Rhizobium sp. SSA_523: one gene and its partner. The protein of the gene in region 1 interacts with the protein of each later gene in a pairwise test. Links are inferred from orthologs where the notes say so. Each region holds a gene or a part of one and is shown in the gene's direction. Other genes may lie near its edges.

Region 1 (4,891 bases):
GGGCCGGCATGTCGGGGTAGGATTTGGGAGCGAGCGGAGAGACGGTAGCGGACATGGATTATGACCCGTATATATGGCCCGTGAATATGGAAAGGCCCGCAAATGCGGGCCATAGTGTTGCTTGAGGGGTCGGTTTACTCGCCCTTGGTCATGTCCTCATAGCCCTTGCGCAGGGTCTCGTCCATGATCTCGACCGTCTGGTCCTTCTTCGCATTCTCGATGATCTGCGAGTATTTTTCCTGCATGACGATCTGGCGAACCTGCGGCTCGACCTGATCGAAGGCCGGCGGCTGGGCATCGCGCTTGTCTTCGACCTTGATGACGTGCCAGCCGAACTGCGACTTTACCGGCGTCTTCGTGTAGGCGCCCTTTCCGAGCGTGAAGGCTGCCTGCTCGAATTCGGGAACCATGCGGCCCTTGGTGAAATAGCCGAGATCGCCGCCATCGGACTTGCTGCTGTCTTCCGACTTTTCCTTCGCCAGTTCGACGAAATCCTTGCCGCCATCGAGCTGCTTGATGATTTCCTTGGCCTCATCCTCGGTCTTGACGAGAATGTGGCGAGCATGGACTTCCTCTTCCTTGGGAAGCGAGGCGACTTCCTTCTCGTAGCGCGCCTTGACTTCCTCGGGCTTCAGCTTGTCGAACTGGTCGCGCAGATAAGCATTGTGCAGCTCGCGCTCCTGCAGATAGGCCATGCGCTTCTTGAAGTCTTCGCTGTTCTGCAGGCCGGCCTGTTCCGCCTGCTTCGCAACCAGCTTGATGTCGACGAGCTGCGACAGCGCGGCGATCTTGCGCTGGTCTTCGGGCAGCTGCTGGTACTGCTGGCTGAGATTGGCGATGGCGGTGTCGAGGTCCGACTGATGGATTTCGACGGAACCGATCTTTGCCACAATGGCGTCATCCTGAGCAAATGCCGGCGCCTGGAAGGAGACCGCGACAGCCAGAGCGGCAGCTGCGACGAATGTAGGGCGAAACATGAAACAACCTTTCGGATTGGACACCGGCCTCAGGACGCCCAAGACCGGCCAGAACACTCTCAGAAACATCGGATTGTGGCCTTTGTGTATCAGCCGGAACCGTTGACATCATTCGACCCCCCTCTTATCTGTCACGCTACTTCACGTCCAGAAGAGTTTCCGGGCACAGCTGGCATTTTGCCTGTGCAAGACGACAGGCCCAAGCTCGGCGGACGGGTCACATGATGACGCATCAGTCTAGAGTCTAGAAAGGACCATTCGTATGGTCAGCCTTGGTGGGATAGCCCGCAAGTTCTTCGGTTCAGCCAATGACCGGCGTGTCCGCTCATATCGCTCGCGCATCAGTTCGATCGGCGCGCTCGAGGAGCGCATCCAGGCGCTGACGGATGCGCAGCTGGCGGCAAAGACCGAGGAGTTCAAGCAGCAGCTCGCCGAAGGCAAGAGCCTGGACGACATTCTTGATCCCGCATTCGCCGTCGTGCGCGAAGCCTCGCGCCGGGTTCTCGGCATGCGGCCCTTCGACGTTCAGCTGACCGGCGGCATGATCCTGCACGAGGGCGCCATTGCCGAGATGAAGACCGGTGAAGGCAAGACGCTGGTGGCGACGCTTCCCGTCTATCTGAATGCACTGTCCGGCAAGGGCGTGCATGTGGTCACCGTCAACGACTACCTCGCCAGCCGCGATGCCGCCATCATGGGCCGTCTTTACGGCTTTCTGGGCCTGACGACCGGCGTGATCGTGCATGGTCTCGACGACGAGCAGCGCCGGGCCGCCTATGCCTGCGACATTACATACGCGACCAATAACGAGCTCGGCTTCGACTATCTGCGCGACAATATGAAATATGAGCGCGGGCAGATGGTGCAACGCGGCCATAATTTCGCGATCGTCGACGAAGTGGACTCGATCCTCGTCGACGAGGCGCGCACGCCCTTGATCATTTCGGGCCCGCTGGACGACCGCTCCGACCTTTACAACAAGATCGACACTTTCATTCCGCTTCTGACGCCGGATGATTACGAGATCGACGAGAAGCAGCGCTCCGCCAATTTCTCCGAAGTCGGGACGGAAAAGCTGGAGCAATTGCTGCGCGATGACGGCCTCTTGAAGGGCGAGTCGCTTTATGACGTGGAGAATGTGGCGATCGTCCACCACATCAACAATGCCTTGAAGGCCCACAAGCTCTTCCAGCGCGACAAGGACTACATCGTCCGCAACGGCGAAATCGTCATCATCGACGAATTCACCGGCCGCATGATGCCGGGCCGCCGCTATTCGGAAGGACAGCACCAGGCGCTCGAAGCGAAGGAAAAGGTCCAGATCCAGCCCGAGAACCAGACGCTCGCCTCGATCACCTTCCAGAACTACTTCCGCATGTACGACAAGCTTGCCGGCATGACCGGTACGGCTTCGACGGAAGCCGAGGAATTCGCCAATATTTACGGGCTCGACGTCGTCGAAGTGCCCACCAACCTGCCCATTCAGCGTCTCGACGAGGATGACGAGGTCTACCGCACGGGCGAGGAGAAGTTCAAGGCGATCATCGAAGAGATCAAGGTCGCCCATGCCCGCTCGCAGCCGGTTCTGGTCGGCACGACCTCGATCGAGAAATCCGAACTTCTGGCCGCGATGCTCAAGAAGGAGGGCTTCGAGTCGTTCAGCGTGTTGAACGCCCGTTATCATGAGCAGGAAGCCTATATCGTCAGCCAGGCAGGCGTCCCCGGCGCCGTCACGATCGCCACCAATATGGCCGGCCGCGGAACCGATATCCAGCTAGGCGGCAATATCGACATGCGCCTCGAACGCGAACTGGACGGCATGGAGCCGGGGCCGGAGCGCGATGCGAAGGAGGCCGCCATCCGTGCGGAGGTTCGGCAGCTGAAGGAAAAGGCGCTCGCCGCCGGCGGCCTGTATGTCATTGCGACGGAACGTCACGAAAGCCGGCGCATCGACAATCAGCTGCGCGGCCGCTCGGGCCGGCAGGGTGACCCCGGTCGCTCGAAATTCTACCTTTCGCTGCAAGACGACCTGATGCGCATCTTCGGCTCCGACCGCATGGACGGCATGCTGCAGAAGCTGGGTCTGAAGGAAGGCGAGGCGATCGTCCATCCCTGGATCAACAAGGCGCTGGAACGCGCCCAGAAGAAGGTGGAAGCGCGCAATTTCGACATCCGCAAGAACCTTCTGAAATACGACGACGTCACCAATGATCAGCGCAAGGTGATCTTCGAACAGCGCATCGAACTGATGGATGCCACGGACCTGACGGAAACCGTGACGGACATGCGCCATGAAGTCATCGAAATGCTGGTGACGAAATATATTCCCGAGCGCGCCTATGCAGAGCAATGGGATGCGGCCGGCCTGAAGGAGGACGTGCTTCGCCTGCTCAATCTCGATCTGCCGATCGAGGACTGGGTGCGCGAAGAGGGCATTGCCGATGACGACATCCGCGAGAGGCTGACCAAGGCCGCCGACGATGCCGCGCAGGATCGTGCCGACCGCTTCGGCGCCGAAATCATGACCTATGTCGAACGGTCCATCCTGCTGCAGACGCTCGACCATTTGTGGCGCGAGCACATCGTCAACCTGGACCACCTGCGCTCGGTGGTCGGCTTCCGCGGCTATGCACAGCGCGATCCGCTGCAGGAATACAAGGCCGAGGCCTTCGAACTCTTCCAGGCGCTGCTGGCCAACCTGCGGGAAGTGGTCACAGCACAGCTGATGCGCGTGGAACTGGTGCGCGATGCACCGGAGTCGCCCGAGCCGCCACCGGTCATGCAGGCCCATCATCTGGATGCCACGACGGGCCAGGACGAGTTTGCCGAGGCGCCCATCCTGCCGACGGTGGCACCGGAAGACCGCGATCCGCTCGACCAGTCGACCTGGGGCAAGGTTGGCCGCAACGAGCCGTGCCCCTGCGGCTCCGGCAAGAAGTACAAGCATTGCCACGGCGCCTTCGAGCAGGCCTGACAAGACGGCAAGGCGGCCAGGGCGCGCTTCCTTGCCTGAGGCCGCGGAACTCACCCGATTTGACGATCTGAAAGAGCCGCCTCGCGCGGCTCTTTCAGATTCAATTAATTTAGGAGACGCCATAATAAAGCGTTTCTTAACGGTGAGCGGGGCATAGTGAATACCCGACAGTTCTGCGTCCCAGGATAGTGCGTGCCCCACATGACGGTGATCGAACAGGCGGAAAGACTGCTTCCGCTCAGCCTCCGGGTTCGGCTTGCGCCGATCGCGCGGAAGCTTGACTCGATCCTGACCGGCACAGACGATACCGCCCGCTCCCAGCGCATGGCGCTGACGGCCTTTTCCATCCGCATCATCAGTGCAGCGATCGCCTTTGCCTCGCAGATCATCCTGGCGCGGCTGATGGGCGAGTTCGAATACGGGATATTCGCCTTTGTCTGGGTGCTGGTGGTGGTCTTCGGCAATCTCTCCTGCCTCGGCTTTCACACGGTCGTCATCCGCTTTTTGCCGCAGCATCAGACGCGGGGCGAGACCGACCTCGTGCGCGGCCTGAACTGGAGCGCCCGCGTGATCGCCATGCTGGCGGCAAGCCTGCTTGCCGCCTCCGGCTTTGCCTTCCTGTCCATTTTCGACGCGATGGTCCCCGATTACTGGATGATCCCCGTCGTGCTCGGCCTCTTCACCCTGCCGATGATCGCGCTCGGCGATGTTCTGGACGGCACGGCGCGCGCCCATGGCTGGGCCGTGGCGGCCATGAGCCCGACCTATATCATCCGGCCCGTGCTGATCCTGGCCTTCATGCTGCTGTCTGTCGCCCTGGACCAGCCGCGGGCTGCGCGCACCGCCATGGAAGCTGCCCTGGCGGCCACTTACGTGACCACTCTCTTCCAGTTCATCCGCATCAGCCTTCGGCTGAGAAGGCTGCATGGCCGCGGCAATC
Region 2 (3,039 bases), 480 kb from region 1 along the record:
GCGTTCGGCGATCGCCGCCTCGAAGCCTTCGAAGACCTCCTTCGACAGGAGCGACTTCAGCGTCTTGCGGTCGCCATCGGCAAAGGCCAAAACGATCATCTCATAAGCCATTCGGGCGCCGTTCAGGAACTCCTTCGGCTGGAAGGAGGGATCGGCCTTGACCAGGTCGCGCAGCCCGTCATTCAGCGCTGTGCCCGGCTTTGCCACGGCGTCGATCTCGCTCCAGCGATTATCGTCCTCGGGCTGATCCCGACGCGGCAGGGTCACCACTTTGCCATCGTCACCGCCGGGGCCGCGCGCTGCATCCCGGGCACTGAAGGGATCGACCGGCGGCTTCTCATTGCCGGTTCGCCGTCCAAGAACACTGCGCAACTGCAAAAAGATCAGCACTGCCGCCACGAGGAAAAAAAGAGTTATAAAATCGTTCGCGCCCATTTTCACCCGCGGTGTCGTTGGAATTGCCAAGCTTTCTACTCATATAGTCATATCGGGCCATCATTCAAATACCGGGATGGCTGTTCGCCTCGACCTTCATCAAGCTTTCCGGACCAATCATGCGTCTTTTCCTGTTTCCGCTTCTGTTCTTCGGCCTCCCGCTGGCGGAAATCGCCGGCTTTGTCGTCGTGGGGCGCTGGCTCGGCCTGTGGTCGACGCTGGGTCTGGTGATCCTGTCTGCGTTTATCGGCATTCTCCTGTTGCGACAGCAGGGCCTCAGCCTTTTGCGGGAGATCAGCGAAGAAAGCCGTCAGGGCCGCACGCCGGCAAAAGCCATTGTCAGCGGAGCCATGATGGTGGTGGCCGCCATCCTCTTGATCATTCCGGGCTTCCTGACGGATCTGATCGGCATCCTGCTCTTTCTTCCGCCAGTCCGACACAGTCTCTGGAACCGGATCGGCCGCGCAATCGTGGTTCGCACCAGCTATTCGCGCACGACGGCAGGAGGGTTCGGAAGTGGGCCAAATCAGGAGCCGCGAACGCCGCCGGCCAGCCGCACGATCGATCTCGACGAAGAGGATTTCGAGCGGAAGCCCAGGACATCCTCTTCCCCCTGGTCGGACCGCCGACTGGATGACAAATGACGGCAAAGGGTGAGGCGAATACGGAAGGTGCAAGTCCCCGCCTCGCGTGCCGGTCCCACTCGATTTCCAGGCTTTGCCCACACGGTTGAAGGTGCAGCGGAAAGGACAGCCCCGTCGAGGCTGACCAAGGCTTGATCGGAGCCGCTTCCGGGCCGGGCTGAGGGTTGTAAGGTTTTGGGCGAAGTGTTAGAGGGCGCAAACGACTGAAGCCGAGGAACAGCCAATGGCCAACGAAAATCAGACGCAATCTCCATCGCTCACCATTCTTGCGCAGTACACGAAGGACCTCTCCTTCGAAAATCCTGGCGCTCCCCGTTCGCTGCAGGCCCGCGACAAGGCTCCGTCGATCAATATCAACGTGAACGTCAACGCCAATCCGCTGTCCGACACGGATTTCGACGTGGTCCTCACGCTGAACGCCGAAGCCAAGGATGGCGACAAGGTCGTTTTCGTGACGGAACTGGTCTATGGCGGCGTCTTCCGCATTACCGGATTCCCGCAGGAGCACATGCTGCCGGTGCTGTTCATCGAATGCCCGCGCCTGCTCTTCCCCTTCGCACGCCAGATCATTTCGGATGTCACGCGCAATGGCGGTTTCCCGCCGCTGATGATCGACCCGATCGATTTCGGCCAGATGTTCGCGCAGCGCGTCGCCGAAGAGCAGGCGCGTGGCCAGACCCCTTCGCTGAACAGCTGATCCATCCATTTCGCCACAGCAAAAAGCCCGGCCAGTTCATCCACTGGTCGGGCTTTTTCTCGTTCCGTTTGCTGAGAGCAATTCGCCGCCTCTAGCGGTACCGACTCCAAAGCGCTTTTTCGCCGAGGCTTGCGATCATGGCCTGATGCTCCCGCACAGCCTCTTCCGTCAAGCGCGGGGGAAGCGGACGCGGACGGATCAAGGCTGACACATCGACGGTGTCGACTTCCACCACCGTCGTGACCTGTTCGACGCCGGACAGCCCGAGCGCGGCCTGGCGGCCGCCGATCATCTCGATATAAACTTCCGCCAGAAGTTCGGAGTCGAGAAGCGCGCCGTGCTTCGTCCGGTGCGTATTGTCGACGCCATAACGGCGGCACAGGGCATCCAGCGAATTCGGTCCCATCGGGTGCTTGCGCCGCGCCAGGGACAGCGTATCGATCACCTGCTCCTGCGGCACCGGCGGCAGCGACAACCTGGCGAGTTCGGCATTGATGAAGCCCATGTCGAAGGTGGCATTATGCGCGACCCATTTGGCATCCTCAAAGAAGCTCAGCAAGTCACCGACGATCGCGGCGAAACCCGGCTTGTCCTTCAGGAAGTCATCGGTGATCCCGTGCACCGCCAGGGCGTCCGGATGCACCTTCTGCGCGCCGGGATTGATATAGACGTGAAAGGTGCGGCCGGTGGGGAAATGATTGAGAAGTTCGATGCCACCGATTTCGATCACACGGTCGATCTTGTTGTCGAGGCCCGTGGTTTCCGTATCGAAGATGATCTCACGCATGTCCTTCTCCTTCTGCCGCCCGCTTGCGGATCTCGGCAATCACCGTCTTCACACGGGCACGCGCCGCTTCCAGGCCAAGGCCGGTATCGATGAGGAAATCCGCCCTCTTCCGTTTCTCGCTGTCCGGCACCTGGCGGGACAGGATCAGCTCCAGCCGCTCCGGCGTCATTCCAGGCCGGGCCAGAACCCGCTCACGCTGAATCTGCGGATCGCAGGTCACCACGACAATCACATCAACCCGTTTTTCGGCCCCGACTTCGAAGAGCAGCGGAATATCGAGCACCACCATATCGGCACCGGCCGCCTGCTGCGTTGCGACGAAATCCTGCTCATGCGCCTGAACGAGCGGATGCACGATGGCCTCCAGCCGCTTGAAACCGCTTGGATCGATGGCCAGCCGACGCCCGAGCTCGACGCGATCGATCACACCCTTGCGCGTCACGCCCGGAAATTCCGCCTCTACCGGCTCCACCGCT

What was found. Proteins that work in one complex are often made in the same cells at the same time.
Region 2: the proteins of secA (region 1) and secB interact in binary tests that used the Escherichia coli proteins (3 or more experiments, as listed by UniProt). The link is inferred for Rhizobium sp. SSA_523 from one-to-one orthologs.

The regions. Positions count from the first base shown.
Region 1 is NZ_CP129382.1:2,351,443-2,356,333, forward strand. Bases 876-4,151 are described here. They hold secA (preprotein translocase subunit SecA), read left to right. Parts: upstream 876-1,239; coding sequence 1,240-3,951; downstream 3,952-4,151. Other genes in these bases: QTJ18_RS19560 (peptidylprolyl isomerase), read right to left, coding at 876-977. In the rest of the region: bifunctional glutamate N-acetyltransferase/amino-acid acetyltransferase ArgJ, read right to left, coding at 1-55; more of QTJ18_RS19560, read right to left, coding at 135-875; QTJ18_RS19570 (lipopolysaccharide biosynthesis protein), read left to right, coding at 4,153-4,891. UniProt on the Escherichia coli protein: Required for protein export, interacts with the SecYEG preprotein conducting channel.
Region 2 is NZ_CP129382.1:2,832,624-2,835,662, reverse strand. Bases 125-3,039 are described here. They hold secB (protein-export chaperone SecB), read left to right. Parts: upstream 125-1,302; coding sequence 1,303-1,776; downstream 1,777-3,039. Other genes in these bases: coaE (dephospho-CoA kinase), read right to left, coding at 2,556-3,039; dnaQ (DNA polymerase III subunit epsilon), read right to left, coding at 1,868-2,563; QTJ18_RS21740 (FxsA family protein), read left to right, coding at 555-1,079; QTJ18_RS21745 (Tim44/TimA family putative adaptor protein), read right to left, coding at 125-435. Outside these bases: more of QTJ18_RS21745, read right to left, coding at 1-124. UniProt on the Escherichia coli protein: One of the proteins required for the normal export of some preproteins out of the cell cytoplasm. It is a molecular chaperone that binds to a subset of precursor proteins, maintaining them in a translocation-competent state.